Regions from separate parts of the Mesorhizobium sp. M0011 genome, predicted to be linked through region 2. Evidence: riboswitches for the same ligand, from Rfam matches in the RefSeq annotation. Region 2 holds a riboswitch; the other holds the start of a gene.
The links. Region 2 has a riboswitch for S-adenosylmethionine ahead of NKK51_RS17445 (O-succinylhomoserine sulfhydrylase). Riboswitches for the same ligand answer to the same signal wherever they lie in the genome.
Positions count from the first base shown of each region.

Region 1: it holds a riboswitch for S-adenosylmethionine, as region 2 does, so the genes downstream of both, metX (homoserine O-acetyltransferase MetX) here and NKK51_RS17445 (O-succinylhomoserine sulfhydrylase) in region 2, are expected to answer to the same signal.

Region 1 is NZ_JAMYVQ010000019.1:91,992-103,347, reverse strand. Features, by position in the region: gene NKK51_RS20680 (ABC transporter ATP-binding protein/permease) at 1-1,343, shown strand, start outside; gene NKK51_RS20675 (DUF1194 domain-containing protein) at 1,430-2,233, shown strand; gene NKK51_RS20670 (glycosyltransferase family 2 protein) at 2,304-3,239, opposite strand; gene NKK51_RS20665 (glycosyltransferase) at 3,470-4,210, opposite strand; gene NKK51_RS20660 (DUF1330 domain-containing protein) at 4,539-4,859, shown strand; gene metW (methionine biosynthesis protein MetW) at 4,867-5,484, opposite strand; gene metX (homoserine O-acetyltransferase MetX) at 5,481-6,650, opposite strand; SAM riboswitch at 6,765-6,842, opposite strand; gene hisC (histidinol-phosphate transaminase) at 6,979-8,088, shown strand; gene NKK51_RS20640 (prephenate/arogenate dehydrogenase family protein) at 8,095-9,030, shown strand; partial or broken gene NKK51_RS20635 (sugar kinase) at 9,038-9,961, opposite strand; gene NKK51_RS20630 (DUF2125 domain-containing protein) at 9,969-10,967, opposite strand; gene NKK51_RS20625 (gamma-glutamylcyclotransferase) at 11,109-11,356, shown strand, end outside.
Region 2 is NZ_JAMYVQ010000015.1:10,062-21,417, forward strand. Features, by position in the region: gene NKK51_RS17440 (ceramide glucosyltransferase) at 1-583, shown strand, start outside; gene NKK51_RS17445 (O-succinylhomoserine sulfhydrylase) at 589-1,776, opposite strand; SAM riboswitch at 1,834-1,911, opposite strand; gene NKK51_RS17450 (2'-deoxycytidine 5'-triphosphate deaminase) at 2,050-3,144, shown strand; gene NKK51_RS17455 (ABC transporter substrate-binding protein) at 3,244-4,014, shown strand; gene araD1 (AraD1 family protein) at 4,070-5,062, opposite strand; gene mmsB (multiple monosaccharide ABC transporter permease) at 5,362-6,654, opposite strand; gene mmsA (multiple monosaccharide ABC transporter ATP-binding protein) at 6,651-8,183, opposite strand; gene chvE (multiple monosaccharide ABC transporter substrate-binding protein) at 8,307-9,377, opposite strand; gene NKK51_RS17480 (LysR family transcriptional regulator) at 9,690-10,679, shown strand; gene NKK51_RS17485 (hypothetical protein) at 10,910-11,146, shown strand; tRNA gene NKK51_RS17490 (tRNA-Gly) at 11,149-11,222, opposite strand; gene NKK51_RS17495 (acyltransferase family protein) at 11,300-11,356, opposite strand, start outside.

The DNA of each region.
Region 1 (11,356 bases), on a different contig from region 2:
CCGATCTCGGCGTCGGCCTGCTGCAGTCGTGCATCCTGCTGGTGTCCTTCGTCGGGGTGCTGTGGGAGCTGTCCTCGGGCTTCGTGTTCCACATCGGCGGGACCTCGCTGGCCATACCGGGCTACATGGTCTGGGCCGCCATCCTGTACGCCGGCATCGCCTCCTGGCTGAGCTGGCTGGTCGGGCGCCCGCTCATCCGCCTGAACAGCGACCGCTATACACGCGAAGCCGAGCTGCGCTCCTCGATGGTGCGCGTCAACGAGAATGTCGATGCCATTGCGTTGTATCATGGCGAGGCCGACGCCAGGCGGCGGCTCGAACTCGATCTCGGCACGGTGCTGGGCGCCATGCGGCGCATCTACACCGCCCAGATCAACCTGTCCTGGGTGACCGACACCTATGGCTGGATCACCGTCGTGGCGCCCATACTGGTCGCTTCGCCGGTCTATTTCTCAGGTGATATCAGCTTTGGCGGGCTGATGATGGCGGTCGGCGCCTTCAACCAGGTCCACTCCTCCTTGCGCTGGTTCATCAACAACATCGGCAGTATCGCCGATTGGCGCGCCACGCTGATGCGCGTGGCCGATTTCCGCATCGCGCTCGATGAAACCGATGCGCTGCACGACACGGAAAAGCGCATCGCCTTCGGCCAAAACGTCAATGGCAGCCTGACTTTCGAGAAGCTCGAAGTGACCTCGCCGGAGGGTTGCACGAGACTCGCCGACCCGCATGTCGAAATCCGCCCCGGCGAGCGCGTCATGATCACCGGCGATCCCGGTGCGGGCAAGACGCTGTTCTTTCGTGCCATTGCCGGCCTGTGGCCATGGGGAAGCGGCCGGATCGGCCTGCCGGCGGGAGAAGCCCCCATATTCGTGCCGCGCGTGCCTTATTTTCCGGTCGGCACGTTGCGCGAGGTCCTCGATCACCCGAACGGGCCCGCGCCGGCGAACGATGCCGACATTTCGGCGGTGCTGGCCGAGGTCGGTCTGGGACGGCTATCCTCGTCGCTCGACCGCGCCGGGCGTTGGGACCATGAGTTGGGCGATGACGAACAACGCTCGCTGGCCTTCGCCAGGCTCGCGTTGCGGCAGCCGAAATGGGTGATCATCGATGAAGCGCTGGATGCGTTCGACGGCCCATCGCTAAGACGCGTGCTGTCGATGCTCGAGAAGCGTTTGCCGAGGACAGCAATCCTCAACATCGGGCGCGGCCAGCACAACAACCACTTCTTCCCGCGCGCTTTGACGATCGTCAAGGATTCCGGTGCGCCAGCCCTGAAGCCCGCCCGCGTCAGGGCCGGCGCGATCGAACCGCCGCCAGCCGCCGCTCGTCGCAAGAAATGAGCTGATTTCCGGGCGAGGGAAGCAAAGCTTTATTTTGCCGCGATCGCGAGGGAAGCTCCTCGGGAGAAACAATCTTGGCGACGGCCATGCTTGATGCTCTGCGCCTGCTTGCCTGTCTTGCCTGCGCCCAGGCTGCCCCGGCCGCCTCGCCGCCGGATGCGCTCGCCGTCGACGTCGAGCTGGTGCTGGCGGTCGACATCTCGCTGTCGATGGACGAGAAGGAGTTCGCCCTGCAGCGGGCCGGTTATGTCGAGGCGCTGCGGCATCCCGACTTCATCAAGGCTGTCCGCGCCGGCGCCAAGGGCCGCATAGCGCTGACCTATTTCGAATGGGCCGGCACGGTGCGCGACGACGCGGTTATCGGCTGGCAGATTATCGATAGTGCCGAGAGCGCGAACAGCTTTGCCGACAAGGTCGCGGCTCGTCCGTTCCGCAGCTTTCGCGGCACTTCGATTTCCGGCGCGCTGGCCTTCGGCACCGAGCTTTTCGACCGCACGTCTTTCCAGGGCGAACGCAGCGTCATCGACATTTCGGGCGACGGACCGAACAATATCGGGCCGCCGGTCACCGCGACGCGTGATGCGGCGACTGGCAAAGGCATCGTCGTCAATGGCCTGCCGATCCTGATCAGCCCGTCGCCCACCTTCAGCCATCTCGACCAGTATTATGCGCAGTGCGTGATCGGCGGGCCCGGTTCCTTCGTGCTGCCTATCTATGCCGCCGCCGAGTTTTCGACAGCCATCCGGCGCAAGCTGCTCCTGGAAGTGAGCGGCATTCAGGACGAGGTGAGAAGCATCCCCGTCGACGCGGCGACGTCGATAGACTGCCTGCAAGGCGAACGGGACAGGCGGTTTCTATCGGATCCGTATTTTCCCGAACTTGACCGTTGAGCTCTAGACAGAGGGGTTAACGCGATCCGGAGGAAAAACCGTTCCACAATTTCCCGGAATCCCTATCGGTTTAAGCGGGCCGGGCACCAAATTGATTGCGAAACTCGTTGGAGAGATCGCGGCGCCAGCGCCGGCCATGGACATAGCCTTGCATCAATTCCGGCAGCGAATAGCCAAGCGTTTTGGATGAACGGTTGGCCATGTAGCCCTGAAATGCCTCCGGTATCCTGCCTCGCAGGATGTCGGCGATGAGCTGCCGCGAGATCATGTAAGGCGGAATGTGCGGGTAGGCATGGGCAATATGCGGATGTTTGCCCATCAGGTTCGCATAGGCCTCGACATAGCCGTCACGGCGGCCGGAAATCGAGTTCTCCGAATTGTATTTCGTCCAGTCCAGATCCCTGGACAACTGCGCACCGAAGCGCCGGGCAAGGCGCAGCAGCAATTCGCGATCCTGCATGCGGGTGATGTCGCTGTCGTAGCCGCCGATGGCCAGCAAGGCTTCGCGGCGAGCGGTGATCGCGGAGCCGGCAATGAAGATGGTCTGCCCAACCAGCGTCCGCTCCAGCATTGCAGGGCTCACGAACGCCTCGGGGTTGACGCAGTTTGTGATGCGATTGCCTTTCAGGGACACGAACGAACTGATCAGCACTTGCAGTGCAGGATTCTCATCGAACCAGGTCAGGGTTCGTTCAAGCCGGTGCGGCATGTAGATGTCGTCGGAATCGAGGAACGTCACCAACGGTGCCCGCGCGCGCTCGATGCCGGCATTCCTGGCTGCGTTGGCGCCTCGCCATTTCGCCCCGACATAGATCAGCCGCGGGTCCTGGATACGGGCCAGCGCCGCTTCGGTTCCATCGGTCGAACCATCGTCGACGACAATGTGCTCAAGCCTCGACATGCTCTGGGAGAGTACGCTTTCCACGGCGCGCAACACCGTTTCGCGTCGGTTGTGGGTCGGCGTAATGATCGTGATGAGAGGTGTCGGTTCGATGGTTTTGACCATTTTGACCATAGTGCTTCAGCTATGTCCCACGTAGAGGGGCACGTTTTCAACCTCGTCCCGAACCAGCCCAAGGGCCATGGCCGCTTGTGCACAAAAAACCAGCGCGCAAAAGGCCAATCCGACGATCAGTGCAAACGGGATCTGCCATGCGGGCATTCCGAGCCGAGTTGCATGCGTCAGAATACGCCCGCCCACTTTCCAGGACGTCGAAAACCAACGTCTTGTCGCCTTCAGCACTCGCGCGGCTTGGGATGGCGATGCCAGTGCCACATATTTCCGGTCCGCATCGCGCCCGGTGACCAGGGCACGCCAAAAGAAAAAGCGCCAACCGCGCGGAGGATAATGGCTGGCCCGGCATCGACTCTGACAAAATCATGCCCGCTTGCTCGTAACTGGCTGGTGAGCAACGTGCAAGAAACCTTGAATCCATTGCTGGCCGGAAAGGGATGGCCGGCTAACCAGCTTCTGCGGAAGGCGCAATTGTTGGCGTTCATCGCGCGCTTGGAGGCAAAGCGCCGATCACCATCACGCAGCGGGAAGAACCACAGAAGCGCAAAGGTCCGCGACGCGAAATCGTCACAGCCGAGATAGGTGTAACCGTTCACGGCGATTGTCTTCGGGTCCTGGAATGGTTTGAGAAGTGCCGACAGCCAGCCGTCTTCGATCACTGTATCGGAATCGCAGAAAATGACGATATCGCCCTTGGCCAGCGCGGCGCCTGCGTTCTTGATCTCATAGTACCGGCCGCCTGTGCAGGCACTGAAGACCGTATTTGCAACCATACCAAGTTGCGGAACAATTTCGGTGAGACGATGCCGGAGAAGCGGTGTGTCGGTATCTGATCCGCTATGAACAACGATGACCTCCGGTTTTAGGTATTGACCGGTTGTCGTCACGGCTTCTATTTCCCGTGCCAAAGCACTCAACGAAACGCCGATCTCATCTTCATTGATGGACTTGGCGTTTTCCATTTCGACAACGATCGAATAGGTCAGGTTCCCCGCTCCATGCTTCGCTCGGCATCGCGTCCAGCATGACGCTACGAAAAACATATTCCCGTGTCATCATCTGGTTGCAGAGTTCAATCCGTCCGCAACCACGAATTCGCAACCTTGCGTCTCAACGGCAACACCCTGAGGGCCGGAGACTGGAAACGGCCTCAGGATCGCGCAGGCCGATTCGTCACGATCGCGTCCATGTCATTCTTATTACTTTTGGAGTAATCGAATTCCGTCACGACCATTGGGTATCTGTGCCTGTGGAGCCGGCAATCGGCTTCGATTGAAAGGGAGTGCACTTATGACCGCTTACGCCGTTGCCCATATGCGCCAAGCCACGATGGGCCCGCAGATCGTCGAATACCTGCACAAGATCGATGCCACGCTGGAACCTTTCGGCGGCCGTTTTCTGGTCCATGGCGGCGATGTCGAGGTGATCGAGAACAACTGGCCGGGCCATCTGATCATCATCGAATTTCCCGACAGGCAGCATGTGCATGGCTGGTACAATTCGTCCGCCTACCAGGCGATATTGGCGCTGCGCACGGACAATTCGGAGGCCGATGTGGTGTTTGCTGACGGCGTCGAACATCCGCACAAGGCCACGGACATCCTCGAATAGCTTGCGGCTACTGCCGTTTCAGCAAGAACACTGCCTGCTGGCCGAAGAAGTTCCAGAACCACCACGGCATCGACAGGCCGATCTTCTGGCCGTTGGCGTCGAGAGCGGTTGCCTTCTCGACGGTCGCGCCGAGCTCGTCGCACAGATTGACGAAGTCGCGGATGGTGCAGAAGTGGATGTTGGGCGTGTCGTACCAGGAGTAGGGCAGATCCTTGGTCACTGGCATGCGGCCGTTGACGAACAGTGACAGACGCACACGCCAATGGCCGAAATTGGGGAAGGAGACGATGGCGCGATTGCCGATCCTGAGCAGTTCGTCGAGCACCAGCTTCGGGTTGCGGGTGGCCTGCAGCGTCTGCGAGAGGACGACGAAGTCAAAGCCCTTGTCGGGATAGAATTCGAGATCCTTGTCGGCATCGCCTTGGATGACCGAGAGGCCGCGCGCCACGCATTCGTTGACGCCGCGCTGCGACAGCTCGAGCCCACGGCCGTCGACCTGCTTGCTGTCCTGCAGCAATTCGAGCAGCGAGCCGTCGCCCGAGCCGACATCGAGCACGCGCGACTGTGGTGGGATGAGGTTGGCGACGACTTCAAGGTCGACGCGCTGGTCGAAATTGACGTTCATGATGAGAGCCCTCTTGCTCGTGCCGCCGAGCCGATGAAGCCGTTAATGGCGGCAAACAGTTCCGGCTCGTCGAGCAGGAATGCGTCGTGGCCGCGGTCGGTTTCGATCTCGACGAAGGATACCGATGCGCCGGCGGCGTTGAGCGCATGCACGATCGAGCGGCTCTCCTCGGTCGGAAACAGCCAGTCCGAGGTGAAAGACACCAGGCAGAAGCGGGTTTTCGTTCCGGCGAAGGCATCGGCCAACCGGCCGCCATGGTCGGCGGCAAGGTCGAAATAGTCCATCGACCGCGTCATGTAGAGGTAGGAATTGGCGTCGAAGCGATCGACGAAGGTCATGCCCTGGTGGCGCAGATAGCTTTCGATCTGGAAGTCGGCGTCGAAGCCGAAGGTCAGCGCCTCGCGATCCTGCAGATTGCGGCCGAACTTGCGGTGCAGGGCGGCTTCCGACAGGTAAGTGATGTGGGCGGCCATGCGCGCCACCGCCAGGCCTTTTTCCGGGCGTTTGCCGTGCTCGAAATATTTGCCGCCATGCCAGTCCGGATCGGCCATGACAGCCTGGCGGCCAACCTCATGAAAGGCGATGTTCTGCGAGGAATGGCGCGCGCCGGTGGCGATCGGCAGCGCCGAGAAGACCCGCTCCGGATAGCTCGATGCCCATTCCAGCACCTGCATGCCGCCCATAGAGCCGCCGAGCACGCAGAACAGCTTTTCGATGCCGAAATGGTCGATCAGCATCTGCTGCGCCCGCACCATGTCGCGAATGGTGATGATGGGCAGGTCGAGCCCATAGGGCTTGCCGGTGGCGGGATTGGTCGAGGCCGGACCGGTGGACCCAAGGCAACCGCCGATGACGTTGGAGCAGATGACGAAGAAGCGATTGGTGTCGATGATCTTGCCGGGGCCGATCAGCACTTCCCACCAGCCAGGCTTGCCGGTCACCGGATTGGTGCTGGCGACGTGCTGGTCTCCGGTCAGTGCATGGCAGACGAGGATGGCGTTGGAGCGGGCATCGTTCAGCGTGCCGTAGGTCTGGTAGGCGATCTGGAACGGTGACAGCAGCGTGCCGGCGTCCAGCTTGAGCGGCTTGTCGGATCCAAAACGCAAAACCGGGCTCGACGGTTGGTCGACCTCGTTGTTGGTTTTGCGGGCACGCAGAACGGCCATGACATCCATCTCACACTTTGAGCCCACGCATCGCGCTTGTCGAAAGTCGATGCCGATCCGGGTGTCCGGCCGGCGCGGACAACAAAAAACCGGCATTGCGGTCGCAAAGCCGGTTACAGGATGCAAACGGCCCTTTAGCAAGTTGTTTAACGTGGCTGCAAGCCGACCGGCCAAATCACCACGGAAGTCCGCTCCCCTTCTAGGGCTGTGGCGCGCCGGCGTCAACGGCCAGCCTTGGGCGGTGGCTGTCGCCTCTCGACATTGCAGGCCACGGCTTGTATTTCCGCTGCGGCTTCCCTCAGGAAGCGTTCTCGACGGATTTTGCGACATGAGCCAGACACCGGACCAGGCACGTCCAACCCCGCGCGCGGGCATCATGGACATAGACGCCTATGTGCCGGGCAAGAGCACGGCGCCCGCGGGCGTCGCCAAGATTCACAAGCTGTCCTCGAACGAGAATCCGCTAGGGCCCTCGCCGAAAGCGATCGAAGCCGCGCGCGAGATTGCCGGAAAGCTCGACGTCTATCCAGATGGCACCGCCAGGCGGCTGCGCGAAGCGATCGCCGAGGTGCATGGTCTCAACCCGCAGAACATCATTTGCTCCAACGGCTCCGACGAGATCCTCGGCCTGCTGGCGCAGACTTATCTGGCGCCCGGCGACGAGGCTGTCATCACCGAACACGCCTTCATGGTCTACAAGATCTACATCCAGTCGGCAGGTGCCGTTCCGGTGACGATCAAGGAAAGAGACGAGCGCGCCGATATCGACGCCATCCTCGCAGCCGTCACGCCGCGCACCAAGATCGTGTTCCTGGCCAATCCCAACAATCCGACCGGCACCTATGTGCCTTTCCAGGAGGTGCGCCGCCTGCATGCCGGCCTGCCCAGGCACGTGCTTCTGGTGCTAGACGCGGCCTATGCCGAATATGTCCGCCGCAACGACTATGAGGCCGGCATCGAGCTGGTCGGTGCTGCCCAGAACGTGGTGATGACCCGTACCTTCTCCAAGATCGGCCTCGGCGGAGCGCGGATCGGCTGGATGTATGCGCCGATGCATATCGTCGACGCCATCAACCGCGTGCGGGGTCCCTTCAACGTCAATGCGACGGCGATCGAGGCCGGTATCGCAGCCATCCGCGACCGCGCCCATGTCGAGCGCAGCGTGGCGCACAACGAGACCTGGCTGGCCTGGCTGAGCGAGGAATTCACAAAGCTCGGGCTGCGGGTAACGCCGAGCGTCGGCAATTTCGTCCTCGTTCATTTTCCTGACGATCAGAAGCATTCGGCGGCGGCGGCGGACGACTATCTGACGGCGCGCGGCTATATATTGCGGCGCGTTTCGGGCTATGGCTTTCCCAACGCGTTGCGCATGACCGTCGGCACCGAAGAAGCCAATCGCGGCGTTGTCGCCGCTCTCACGACATTTCTGAAAAGCTAGAACGCCATGACATCACCGATGTTTGAAAAGATCGCGCTGGTCGGCATCGGCCTGATCGGCTCGTCGCTGGCCCGCGTCATCCGCCGCGAGGGGCTGGCCCGTCACGTGGCCATATCAACGCGCAGTGCGGCGACGCTGGCGCGAGCCGAGGAACTCGGGCTGGGCGATAGCTATACCACCGATGCGAAAGAGGCGGTCCGCGATGCCGACCTAGTCGTCATTTCGGTGCCGGTCGGCTCATCCGGCGCGGTGGCCGAGGAAATCGCGCCGGCGCTGAAGAAGGGCGCGATCCTCACCGATGTCGGCTCGACCAAGGCGTCTGTCATCGCGCAGATGCAGCCTTATGTCCCTGAAGGCGTCCATTTCATTCCCGGCCACCCGCTGGCGGGCACGGAAAAATCCGGCCCCGACGCCGGCTTCGCCGACCTGTTCGACAATCGCTGGTGCATCTTCACGCCGCTGCCCGATACCGACGCGGACGCGCTGGAGCGGCTGTCGGAGTTCTGGCGCCGCTGCGGCGCCAACATCGATACCATGGACCCGCAGCATCACGACATGACGCTGGCCATCGTCTCGCACCTGCCGCACATCATCGCCTACAACATCGTCGGCACCGCCGACGATCTGCAGTCGGTGACCAAGTCCGAAGTGATCAAATATTCGGCTTCCGGCTTCCGCGACTTCACGCGTCTTGCCGCTTCCGATCCGACCATGTGGCGGGATGTGTGCCTGCACAACAAGGACGCCATCCTCGAAATGCTGGCGCGGTTCTCGGAAGATCTGGCGTCCCTGCAACGCGCGATCCGCTGGGGGGACGGCGAAAAACTCTTCGACCTGTTCACCCGCACCCGCGCTGTGCGCCGCTCGATCATCGAGGCCGGCCAGGACATCGACGTGCCCGATTTCGGTCGCCAGGCCGTCGAGCATCCCGCGAAGGGCTAAGTCAGTTTCAGGCTGGCCAGGTCTGCGCAACCATGGCCAGCGTCTCGGCCCGGTTCGGCGCACCAAGCCTGCCGCCGAAGCGCAGGCATTTGAGCGCGGCGGCCGCACTGGCAAAGCGCAAAGCCTGCTCGACCGGCATGGCTTCCGCCAGCCCGACGGCGAAGGCGCCGTGAAAGACATCGCCGGCGGCCAATGTGTCGATCGCCTTGATCTTCGGTGCCGCGACATGGCGCACGCAGCCTGCGCGACGGTCGTGCCACCAACTGCCCGCCGCGCCGCCTGTCACTGCGACAAAAGCGTCGGTGCGGCTGGCGAGATCGGCGCAAGCCGTTTCCGGATCGAGCGCCTGGCCGCAGACAATGCGCGCCGCCGTTTCCGAAGCGACGATGTGCGTGGCGAGCGGCAACAGCTGTTCCAGGATCTGCAACGGTGCGGTATCGGCATCGAGGATTGCCGGCCGGCCGAGGGCGCGCGCCGCTCTCAGGGCAAGGGCTGCCGCACCTGGCTAGCGGACATCGACCAGTACGGCGTCGAATGCCGTGAGGTCGGCGACCGGCAAGGCTTCGGGATCGGCCTGGGCAAGCCCGTCATAGAACGGCACGATGATGCGCTCGCCATACGCGTCGACCAGGATCGAGGCCAGCGCCGAGCGGGCGCCTCTGACGCGGCGCACAAAGGTGCAATCGACGCCTTCGGCCTCGATGCCGGCGATGAGCTGGTCGGCGACGGCATCGTCACCCGCGCTCGCCCACAGCGATACCTCGGCCCCCAGGCGATGCGCGGCGCAGGCAGCACTCGTGGCCATGCCCGAGGCGATCTGGACGCCGTCGGAGGCAATGAACTTGCCTTGATGCACGGGCAGCGTCTCGACGCGCAGGATGGTGTCCAGCGTCAAAGCGCCAACGCTCAGCAGCTTCACGGGTCTTGCCATCGCAGCGCTATTCCACCGGCTTGATCTTGCCCAGCGGAATGAAGCCGAGCGAGGCCTTGCCCCTGACCACCTTCAGCGGCATCGACGGTTCGTTGCCGAGCACCGCCAGGGCAGCAAAGCCCTGCTCGATCTGGCTTTTCTGCTCGGGTATGGCGGCGCCGAGAATGGCCGCCACCGCCTTCGGGTCCTTCAGCCTGATCATCAGATCGGCGTTGATCAGGCCCTCGGCATCGACCGAGAGCGGTCCCGAAACGGTGATGCGCGCCGTCCCCGACGACAGGTCGAGGTTGCGGATTTCGATCGCCTGGCCACGAAGGCTCTTCACCTGCGTGCCGATCAACGCGACACCGTTCTTCAGCGTGACGTCGCCACTGGCATCGAGCGCCGGAAGCACGCGCCCGCCAATTGCGTCGGGGTCGATCTCGAGATCGCCGAAACTGCCGAGATAGTCGATATCCTCACCGTTGGGCTGCAACTGACTCGATGCCTTGCCGGCGCTGAACAGTTGCACCGGATCGGTGTCGTCGGCCGGGTCGGTCTGGCCGGAAAGGCCCTCTGCCTCCAGCGAAATCCGCTGCGGCAGCGGCCACCACAATTTGAAATTGGCCTGCAGATTGTCCCAGTCTATCCACAGCGGCACCATGTCCGGAACGGAGGTCCTGAGCGGGCCGCGCAGATTGGCAACCGGCGACAGAGGCTGGATGATCTGGGCGGCTGCGTTGAAACTGCCGGCTGAAGCCGCAATGTTCTTGGCATCGTCCTCATAGGCGAGGTTGTCGCAGGAGACGGTAAAGCTCAAGGGATAGCCGCTGACCTGGAGATTGGCGCAGCCGGCCTCGACGCCATTCTTGTTGAGCGTGGCAACCGCCTTGTCGGCCTCGCTCCTGACGCGGTCAGCCAGATAGAACCAGCCGCCGCTGTAGAGGGCGAGCAGCACGACGATGAATGCTGCAAGCCAGACCAGGCGGCGACGTTTGTTCGGCTGGCGTTCGTCACTTGACGTCATGCTTTGGCTCTCGTTAACGCATGGGTGTTGCGGACGGGTAGTCGATTCCGCCAGGTAGACAGACGATAGTTAGACGGGACGGGCGGAAAAAACACCGGTCCGGGTGCGGTGTTGGCATCTTTTGCAATCAGGCGCGGCGATATGGGCGATTTTTGGGTGTTTGGCTATGGCTCGCTGATCTGGCGGCCGGGATTCGCGCATGTCGAAACACAGCGTGCCCGCCTGCATGGCTACCGGCGCTCGCTCTGCGTCTATTCCTTCGTGCATCGCGGCACGCGCGAGCGGCCGGGGCTGGTGCTCGGCCTCGACCGCGGCGGGTCCTGCGTCGGCCTCGCATTCCGCGTCCCCGGCGACTTGCGCGACGAGGTCATGGCCTATCTTCGCGAGCG
Region 2 (11,356 bases):
TGCCGGCGAGGCGCTCGGCCTCGGCTTCGCCCAAGGCAAGAGCATGCTCTGGAACAAGCCGATGCTCGACGCCAATGGCGGCATCCGCGCGCTGGCTGCCGAGATCGCCGAGGACGCCGCCGCGACCAAGCTGGTCAACGGCCTCGGCCTGCGCGTCAATCTCGTCGCCGCGCCCTTCGAGCAGCCGCTTGGCCGGCGCACGTTCGACGAGATCTGGTCCCGCCAGGCCCGTTGGGCGCGCCTGCGCCGCGTCACTTTCCCGCTGTTCTTCGCACCCGAAATCCTGACCGGCGCCTTGGTGCCGCTGGTGCTTGCGCTGATTGCCGCGGCCAGTGCCGGCTTCAGCCTCTGGGCAACCGCCCTTGCAGTGCTGGTAGCCTTCTACCTTCCCGAGTGCGCGCTGGCCTGGTCCAAGGGCTGGTACCTGTCGCCACGCATGGTCGCCGCGATCATGATGCGCGACCTGATCCTGCCAGCGCTGTGGGCGCGCGGCTGGCTTGGCGGCGCCGTCGACTGGCGCGGCAACGCGATGACCATCGGCACCAAGACGGCCGAACTGGAGGAGACGCCGTCCGGCGCCTGAAGGTCCTACCTGGCCTTCAGCGCCTGCGCGATGTCCTCAAGCAGATCGTCGGTGTCTTCCAGCCCGACCGACAGCCGGAGCGTGCCCGGCCCGATGCCGAGCTCGGCGCGCGCCTCGTCGCTCAGATTCTTGTGCGTCGTCGTCGCCGGGTGGGTGATCAGGCTCTTGGCATCGCCGAGATTGTTGGAGATCAAGACGATGTCGAGCGCGTTCTGCAAGGCGAAGGCCGCCTGCTTGCCGCCCTTGACGTCCAGGCAGATCAGCGTCGAGCCGCCCGACATCTGCTTCTTGACGATATCGGCCTGCGGGTGGTCGGCGCGGCCGGGATAGATGACGCGGGCGATTTCCGGCCGTTCGGCCAGGAAATCCGCGATCCTGCCCGCGCTTTCCGTCTGCTGGCGCACGCGCAGCGGCAGTGTTTCCAGGCCTTTCAGCAGCGTCCAGGCGTTGAAGGGCGACAGGCTTGGGCCGGTATGGCGGAAATAATCGTGCAGGTTCTCGTCGATCCACTTCTTGTCCGACAGGATCACGCCGCCGAGACAGCGCCCCTGGCCGTCTATGTGCTTGGTCGCCGAATAGACGACGATATGGGCGCCGAGCTGCAAGGGCTTCTGCTGCAGGGGCGTGGCGAAGACATTGTCGACGATCAGCCTTGCGCCGATCGAATTGGCAAGCGAAGCGACAGCGGCGATATCGACCACTTCCAGCGTCGGATTGGTCGGGCTTTCCAGGAAGAACAGCTTGGTGTTCGGCTTGACCGCCTTTTCCCAATTGGCGATATCCGTGCCGTCGACCAGCGTCGCCTCGATGCCGTATCTCGGCGCCAGCGTCTCGACCACCCAGCGGCAGGATCCGAACAGCGCACGCGCCGCCACGATGTGGTCGCCGGCCTTAGCGCTGCACAGAAGGGCGGCCGTCACCGCGGCCATGCCGGAGGCGGTGGCGCGGGCATCTTCGGCGCCTTCGAGGGCGCACATGCGCTTCTCGAACATGTCGACGGTCGGATTGGCGTAGCGCGAATAGATGAAGCCTGGCTCCTCGCCCTTGAAACGGGCTTCGGCGGCCTGTGCCGTTTCGTAGACATAGCCCTGGGTCAGGTAAATCGCTTCCGACGTTTCGCCGAAACCGGAACGCAGCGTTCCGCTGTGCACGAGTGCCGTCTGAGGCTTCCAGTTGTGCTTCTTGGTGCTCATCGCTTTTCTTCCAGACACAAAAAAACCGGCCGCGAAAGTCGCAACCGGTCCATACGGCCTTGCGGCCCGACGGTCCTTTAGCGACTTGTTTAACGTGGCTGCAAGCCGACCGGCCAAATCACCACGGGATAACGACCCTTTAGACCCGCGCCACGCTTGCGTCAATTGCCGGCTTCATTAAGAGGTTTCTACCAAGCAGGTTCCGCAAAAGTGTTCCACGGTTTTGCGACCAGAACCTGCGACAAGAAAAACGTCTGACCTAGGAGTGGAGCCTTGCGGCAGACAGGCATTCTTCCCGATCAGGACATATCGGCGCTGTTCCAGTCCGGCGCGCTGAAGTCGGCGCGTGCGCTCGACGCCGACCAGATCCAGCCGGCCAGTCTCGATCTCAGGCTCGGCGACAAGGCCTGGCGGGTGCGGGCCTCCTTCCTGCCCGGCCCCAACCACAAGGTCTCGGAAAAACTCGACCGGCTGCAGCTGCACGAGATCAATCTTGCCGAGGGCGCGGTGCTGGAGACCGGCTGCGTCTATATCGTGCCCTTGCTTGAAAGCCTGGCGCTGCCGGCGGACATTTCGGCCTCGGCAAATCCGAAGAGCTCGACCGGGCGGCTCGACATCTTTACCCGGGTCATGACCGATCGCGGCCATGAGTTCGACAAGATCGCTGCCGGCTATCATGGCCCGCTCTTTCTGGAAGTCAGCCCGCGCACCTTCCCGATCGTCGTGCGCACCGGCTCGCGCCTGTCGCAGATCCGCTTCCGGACCGGCAATGCGCTGCTCTCGGAAGCCGAACTGCACGAGCTGCATCGCGCGCAGACGCTGGTCGCCACCGAGCCGCCGAACATTTCCGGCGGCGGCATCGCGCTGTCGATCGACCTCAACGGCGACCAAAACGGTCTGGTCGGCTATCGCGGCAAGCATCACACCGGCCTCGTCGATGTCGACAAGCGCGCGGCCCAGGAAGTCGTCGACTTCTGGGAGCCGATCCACAAGAGCGGCGCCGGCGAACTGGTGCTCGACCCCGACGAGTTCTACATCCTCGTCAGCCAGGAGGCGGTGCATGTGCCGCCGCTCTACGCCGCCGAGATGACGCCCTTCGATCCGCTGGTCGGCGAGTTCCGCGTCCACTATGCCGGCTTCTTCGATCCGGGCTTTGGCCATTCCGCGTCTGGCGGCACGGGCAGCCGGGCGGTGCTGGAAGTGCGCAGTCATGAAGTGCCGTTCATTCTCGACCATGGCCAGATCGTCGGCCGGCTGGTCTACGAACACATGCTGAAGCGGCCGCAGGCCCTCTACGGCACCGATCTCGGCTCCAACTACCAGGCGCAGGGCCTGAAGCTGTCCAAGCATTTCCGCGCCGCGCGCTGACCTCATTGCCCCAAGGCAAAATACTTGCCTGTACCGGCGCGCCATGCTTGGCTGCCTTGCCGCCCGTCAAGATGCCGGCGTTCAAGGGGAACCAAGAAAATGCAGATTTCAAAATGGATCATATCGGCAGCAGGCGCTGCCATGCTGGTGATGGCGGCCGGCTCGCTTTCGCAGGCGCAGGAGAAAATCAAGATCGGCACCGAGGGCGCCTATCCGCCGTTCAACACCATTACCGCTGACGGCAAGGTCGAAGGCTTCGACATCGACATCGCCAATGCGCTGTGCGCGCAGATGAAGGTCGAATGCGAGATCGTCACGCAGGACTGGGACGGCATCATTCCCGCTTTGCAGGCGAAGAAATTCGACGCCATCATCGCCTCGATGAGCATCACCGAGGAGCGCAAGAAGCAGGTCGCCTTCACCAACAAATATTATACGACACCGCTCGCTCTGGTGGCGCCGAAGGACAGCGACCTGACCTCGACCGAACCGGCGGCCCTTGCCGGCAAGACGGTCGGCGCCCAGGCTTCGACCACGCAGGCCGACTATGCCCAGAATGAATATGGCAAGGCCGGCGCGGAGGCCAAACTCTATCCGACCCAGGAAGAGGCGATCACCGACTTGACCAACGGCCGCCTTGACGCCGTGATCTCGGACAAGTTCGTGCTGATGGACTGGCTGAAGAAGGCAAGCGACGGCTGCTGCAAGCTGGTCGGCGACGTCAAGGGCACCGAAACGCAAGCCGGCATTGCCGTGCGCCTGGAAGACACGGCCCTGCGCGACAAGCTCAACGCGGCCATCGACGCGATCGTCGCCGACGGCACCTACAAGAAGATTCAGGCCAAGTATTTCGACTTCGATATTTATTGAAACGTCGAAGAGCGTCTCTTCCTTCTCCCACAAGGGGAGAAGGGAGGGTGCTACCTCAAAGCGCCTTCACAGCCACCTTCACGGGCAGCTCGATCTCCAGCGGGTTGCGCAGCGGCAGGCCGAAGTCCCCAGCCTCGATCTCGAACACATCGCCGGCCTCGGTCTTGATGCCGTCGGCGAAGGACAGCGTCGCCGTACCGAACATATGCACATGCACGTCGCCCGGCTGGCGGAAGGCCGCGTATTTGAAATGGTGATGCTCGAGATTGGCGATGGTGTGCGACATGTTCGCTTCACCGGACAGGAACGGCTTTTCCCACAGCACCTCGCTGTCGCGCACGATGCGCGAGGTGCCGCGGATGTCGGGCGGTAGGTCGCCGATCAGGATTTCCGGACCGAACGAGGCGTTGCGCAGCTTGGAATGGGCGAGGAACAGATAGTTCACGCGCTCGGTGACGTGGTCGGAAAACTCGTTCGACAGCGTGAAGCCGACGCGGAAAGGTGCGCCGTCGTCGCCGATGACATAGATGCCGGCCACCTCGGGCTCTTCGCCGGCGTCCTTGGCAAAGGCAGGTGACAGGAGTGCGGCACCTGGCGCCACCGCCATCGTGCCGTTGCCTTTGTAAAACCATTCCGGCTGCACGCCGATCTGGCCGTTCGCCGGCTTGCCGCCCTCCAGCCCCATGCGGAACATCTTCATGGAATCGGTGAGCTGCTCCTCGCCGTCGGCGCTCAGCTTCTTGTGCATGGAATCGCGCGTTGCGGCGGAGCCGAGATGCGTCAGCCCGGTGCCGGTCAGGTGCAGATGCGCCGGATCGGGGTGATTGATCGGCGACAGCAGCCGCCCCTTCTTGTAAGCGGCTTCGAGATCGACCGTCTCGCCAAGCCCCTTGCGTTCGATCAGCGCGACGAGGCCGACGCCGGTGCGGGCGGCCTCCATCGCCAGCGAATAGACGCTGCGGGCGCCATTGATGATCCGGGTCTTGCCGCCATTGCGGGCGACGACGCGGATGGTCTCGGCGTCGTCAAGGATCTGGGAGATCAGCATGATGAATCCTCTCTCATTTGCCTTGGCAGGACTGCCAAAACGGCAGACCTTGCTCGGCGCGGCCGGACCTCGTCCATGCCACGGTTTAAATTCTCAGTTCGGATTGCGCTCGCGGGCCTGGTCCCTCAGGGACTTCTGTTACCTGGTTGCCGGCAGCGCCGCGATCGTATGCCTCCTGCTTGCCTCGACTAGAGCAGTTCACCGTCTCACGGAAACGGCGAACCGCTCTAACTCATTGTGGTGCAATTCCGGGCGGAAAACCGTTTCACACTTTTCCTTGGAATTGCTCTTAAGCCCGTTCAGGCCTTGTTCTTGTTGTAGACGTCGAAGATCACGGCACCGAGCAGCACCAGGCCTTTGACCACCTGCTGCCAGTCGACATTGACGCCCATGATCGACATGCCGTTGTTCATCACGCCCATGATGAAGCCGCCAACGACCGCACCGATGACCTGACCGACGCCGCCCATGGCCGAGGCGCCGCCGATGAAGACGGCGGCGATGACGTCGAGCTCGCTGCCGAGGCCCGCGGCCGGCACCGCCTGTCCCAGTCGCGCCGCGATGATCAGGCCGCCGAGCGCCGACAGCACGCCCATATTGATGAACACCATCAGCGTCAGCCGCTCGGTGTTGATGCCCGACAGCTGCGCGGCCTTGGCATTGCCGCCCATGGCGTAGATCCGGCGGCCGATGGTCATGCGCTTGGTGACGAAGACGAACAGCGAGATCAGCACACCCATGACGAGCAGCACCACCGGCAGGCCCCTGTAGCTGGCGAACTGGTAGACCAGGAACAGCGCCAGCGCGCTGCCGACCAGCGTCTTGACGACGAACAGGGCAAAGGGCTCGGCCTCATAGCCATGGCGTTCGCGCTTGCGGCGCGTCCTCACCCCGAAATAGGCGTAGGCCAGCACAGCGATCAGGCCCAGCACGATCGTCGTCATGTGCAGCGTCAGGCCGCTGCCCATGATGGTCTTGCCGGCCGCGTTCACCGTCGGCGGGATCAGCGTCAGCGGGCCGATGACATCCGGGATGAAGCCGGAGCTGAGCGCCTTGAAGCCATCGGGTAGCGGCCCCACCGAGGATCCGCCGCCCAGCAGGGCCTGGCAGATGCCGCGGAAGATCAGCATGCCGGCCAGCGTGACGATAAAGCTCGGTATTCGGTGATAGGCGATCCAATAGCCTTGCGCGGCGCCGATCGCGCCGCCCACGATCAGGCAGATGATCGACACCACCAGCGGATTGCTGAACGGGCCAAGCGGCCAGATGACCATCATCATCGCCGCCAGCGCGCCGATGAAGCCCGCCACCGATCCGACACTTAGGTCGATATGGCCGGAGACGATCACCAGCAGCATGCCCAGCGCCATCACGATGATGAACGAGTTCTGCTGCACCAAATTGCTCAGGTTCACCGGCTTGAACAGCGTTCCGTTCGTGGTGAACTGGAAGAACACCATGATGGCGATCAGCGCCAGGATCAGGCCGTACTCGCGCAGGTTCGTCGCCAGCGCCGAGACGGCGATGCGTGGACCCTGCTGCACGTCTTCGGCGACTTTGCTCTGCGGGGCGGGGGCGCTTTCGGTGCTCATGCTGCTTTTCCTTCTCCCCGAACGATGGCGCGCATTATTTTTTCCTGGCTTGCTTCCGCGGCGGGCATTTCGCCCACCATGCGCCCTTCGTTCATGACGTAGATGCGGTCGGTGATGCCGAGCAATTCCGGCATTTCCGACGAGATGACGACGATCGCCTTACCCTCCGAGGCGAGGCGGGCGATGATCGTGTAGATTTCGTACTTGGCGCCGACATCGATGCCGCGTGTCGGCTCGTCGAGGATCAGCACGTCCGGGTCGGCGAACAGCCATTTCGACAGCACCACCTTCTGCTGGTTGCCCCCGGAGAGATTGCCGGTCATCTGATAGACGCTGGACGCGCGGATATTGGTCTTCTTGCGATAGTCGTTGGCAACGGCGAGCTCGCGCATGTCGTCGATCACGCTGTGGCGCGAGACGCCGCCAAGATTGGCCAGCGTGATGTTGTGCTTGATATGGTCGATGAGGTTGAGACCGTAGGTCTTGCGGTCCTCTGTGACGTAGGCGATGCCGTGTTGGACCGCCTTGCTCACCGAGGATACGTCGACCGGCTTGCCCTTGAGCAGCACCTCGCCGGAGATGCGGCGGCCGTAGGAGCGGCCGAACAGGCTCATGGCGAATTCGGTGCGGCCAGCGCCCATCAGCCCGGCAATACCCACCACTTCGCCCTTGCGCACGTTGATGTCGATGCCCTTGATCACCTGCCGCTCGGCATGGATCGGGTGATAGACCGACCAGTTCTTCACTTCGAACACGACCTCGCCGATATCAGGCTCGCGCGGCGGATAGCGGTCGTCGAGTGAGCGGCCGACCATCGAAGTGATGATGCGGTCTTCCGAGATGTCTTTCTTGGCCAGCGTCTCGATGGTGCGCCCGTCACGGATCACCGTCACCTTGTCGGCGACCCGGTTCACCTCGTTGAGCTTGTGCGAGATCAGGATCGAGGTCATGCCTTGCCGCTTGAACTCGAGCAGAAGGTCGAGCAGCGCCTGGCTGTCCTTCTCGCTCAGCGAAGCCGTCGGCTCGTCCAGGATCAGCAGCTTGACTTCCTTGCTCAGCGCCTTGGCGATTTCGACCAGCTGCTGCTTGCCGACGCCGATGTTGGTGATCAGCGTCTTGGGGTCCTCCTTGAGGCCCACCTTCTTCAACAGCGCGCTGGTGCGCGCCTCGTTGGCATCCCAGTCGATGACGCCGAATTTGGCGTGTTCGTTGCCGAGGAAGATGTTTTCCGCGATCGACAGCATCGGCACCAGCGCAAGCTCCTGGTGGATGATGACGATGCCCTTGTGTTCGCTGTCATGGATGCCTTTGAACTGGCATTCCTGGCCTTGGAAGATGATCTGGCCGTCATAGGTGCCGGAGGGATAGACGCCCGACAGCACCTTCATCAGCGTCGACTTGCCGGCGCCGTTTTCGCCGACCACGGCATGGATCTCGCCTTCCTCGACGCTGAGATTGACGTTCGACAGCGCCTTCACGCCGGGAAACGTCTTGGTGATGTCGCGCATCTCCAAAATCGTCGAGGCCATGGGGACTACCGCTCCTTGAGAGCTCGGCAAACATTGCCGGCGAGGTCGGTGACAATACCGGGCTCGCTGGTGAACGAAAAGGGGCCCTGCGTTGCGCAGGACCCCCTGACTTTGTAACCGGGATTACTTCAGTTCGTCGGCCTTGATGTAGCCGGAGTCGACGACCAGCGCCTGGTAGTTCGACTTGTCGACCTCATGCGGCGTCAGCAGGATCGAAGGAACGACCTTGACGTCGTTGTTGTAGGTCTTTTCATCGAGGCCGTCCGGCTTGCCGCCCGAGAGCACCTTGTCGACGAGTTCGACGGTGGCCTTGGCCAGTTCGCGGGTGTCCTTGAACACGGTCGAGTACTGCTCGCCCGAGATGATCAGCTTGACCGAAGCGGTTTCGGCGTCCTGGCCGGTCACAACAGGCCACGGCTGAGCCTCGGTGCCGTAACCGACGGCGCGCAGCGAGGCGGTGATGCCGCGCGACAGGCCGTCATAGGGCGACAGAACGCCATCGACGCGGCTGCCGTCCGAATAGTTGGCCGACAGCAGATTGTCCATGCGCGCCTGGGCGGTGGCGGCGAGCCAACGCAGCGTGCCGACCTTGTCCATGCCGGTCTGGCCAGACTTGATCTTGATCGAGCCGTCGTCGATCAGCGGCTGCAGGACGGAGATGGCGCCATTGTAGAAGAAGAAGGCGTTGTTGTCGTCGGGCGAGCCGCCGAACAGTTCGACGTTCCACGGCTTGGTGTTCGGGAAGCGCTCCTTGAGGCCCTTGACCAGTGAATTCGCCTGGATCACGCCGACGCCGAAATTGTCGAAGGTGGTGTAGTAGTCGACATTGGCGGTCTTCTTGATCAGGCGGTCATAGGCGACGACGACGACGCCCGCGTCAGCGGCCTTCTGCAGAGCATCCGACAGGGTGGTGCCGTCGATCGAAGCGATGATCAGCGCCTTCGGGCCTTTGGTGATTTCGTTTTCCAGCTGGCTGAGCTGGTTGGGGATGTCGTCCTGCGCGTATTGCAGGTCGACGGTGTAGCCGAGAGCCTCGAGCTGGGACTTGACGGCATCGCCGTCATTGATCCAGCGCTGCGAGGTCTTGGTCGGCATCAGCACGCCGACAAGACCCTTGTCGGCTGCGTGCGCCGAGTAAGTCATGGCAGCGATGCCAAGGGCCGCGACGGCGGCCAGTGTCTTGATGATTTTCACTTTAACTCTCCCTGTTTGATGGACGCGGCACCCCGGGGGTCGCGGGCCGCGCAATCGTGCAGAAGCGCCAAGGCACTGCTGCCGTCATATCGATCTCCGGTATCCTCCCATGGCCCCGAGACGCTGGTTCAATCGATACGATTTTTCTCGTCAGCGACCGTCACGTCTTGGAACGCGCGGAGGGTGTGGGTCTTTGCCATAACTGTCAAATGCGATCTTTGATGGTTGCTATATCATGGTTGGTATATGTATTGGGACGTGACGGGCTGACTCCAAGGTCGGCCTTACACGAGCAGAAGGCAGGGAAAAGCGATGGCGCGGCCCGGGAATCTGACAACAGCTTCAAATGGTTACAGAGAAGCACCGGGCGATGGCGAAACCCTGCTGCGCAGCGGTCTCAGTCTGCGTCACATGCGCATGATCGTCGCGCTCGACGACCACAGCCGAGTCAGCGCGGCAGCCCAGGTTCTGAACATTTCGCAGCCGGCGGCCTCGCGCATGATCGCAGAGATGGAGGCGGTGCTGGAGGTCAAGCTGTGCGAGAGGCTGCCGCGCGGTATCACCTTGACGCCATACGGCAAGGCTTTGGCGAGGCGGGCGCGCTCGATCCTGCTGGAGATGCGCGAGGTGGACCGCGAGATTTCCGAGCTCAAGGCGGGCAAGGGTGGTTCGGTCTTCCTGGGTGCCGTGACCGCGCCCGCAATCGAGCTGGCGGTGCCGGCAATTCGTGAGATCCGCCGCATCTATCCGCGCATCGAGATCACCATGCAGGTCGAGACCTCCAATGTGCTGGCACGCGAGCTGATCGCCACGCGTCATGATTTCATCATCGCGCGCATACCGGACGATCTCAATCCGCGGCTGTTCGAGTCGCGCGTCATCGGCGTCGAGAAGGCCTGCCTGATCGTGCGCCGGGGCCATCCGCTCACCAAGGGCGAGGCGGTGCGGCTGGAAGAGACCGCCGCCTATGACTGGGTCTTCCAGTCTGGCGGCTCGCCCTTGCGCCAGGCCATGGAGAGCAACTTCCTCAACCGCAACATCGCTTTGCCGGACCGTATCCTGAACACCAGTTCGCTGCTCCTGACCCTGGTCATGGTCGCGCAATCCGATGCCATCGCACCGGTCTCTGTCCAGGTGGCGAAATTCATCCAGAACCCTGACGGGCTGGCCGGCGCCATCGACGTCGTCCAGACCGAATTCGACATCGAGGTCAGGCCCTACAGCCTGATCACGGTGAAGAATCGCGCGCTGTCGCCGGCCGCCAAGATGCTGCACGACTTCATTCTGAGAGAAGTGGGATGATGGCTCGCTCGGGTAAGGTTGTCCGCGAAAGCACCGCCAGGCCGAGGCTAGAGCAGTTCACCGTTTCACGGAAACGGCGACCCGCTCTGACTCCTTGTTTTGACGCATTCCGGACGGAAAACCGTTTCACACTTTTCCTGGAATTGCTCTAGCGAAAAGCGAACTGGGAACATTGTTTCCCGCCGATGCGTTCATGATCTTGCAAGGGACGATTTCTCTGGAGGCTGAACATGCGCAGCTTCGAAATCATTGATCTGCTTTGCGTGATCGAGGCCTGCAAGCACGATCGATCGGTCGGGAATTTCGTTTCCATGGCTGAAGGCGTGGAAGAATTGCGGGTGTTGACCGGCGATTTCGTTTCATCGGATGACGTGGCAGCAAACGCCCTCGCAACGGTGGCGCTTGCGCGAGGCTGCTCGGTTGTGTTCGACGAACAGGCAGGCGCTGAAATGGTTCTGACGCCTTAGACTGGAGCGGGTAGAGGGAATCGAACCCTCGCGTTCAGCTTGGGAAGCTGACAAGCTACCATTACATCATACCCGCGTGTGCCCTCGTTACCATGAGGGTTAGCCTTCGGGCAATCGCAAAGCGGTCTGTTCTCACGACGGTCGTGCTGCGGATCACGGCGCGCCCGCCGCCGTGAATTGCCGTTTTGCCTCCGCGACCTTGTTGCTGGT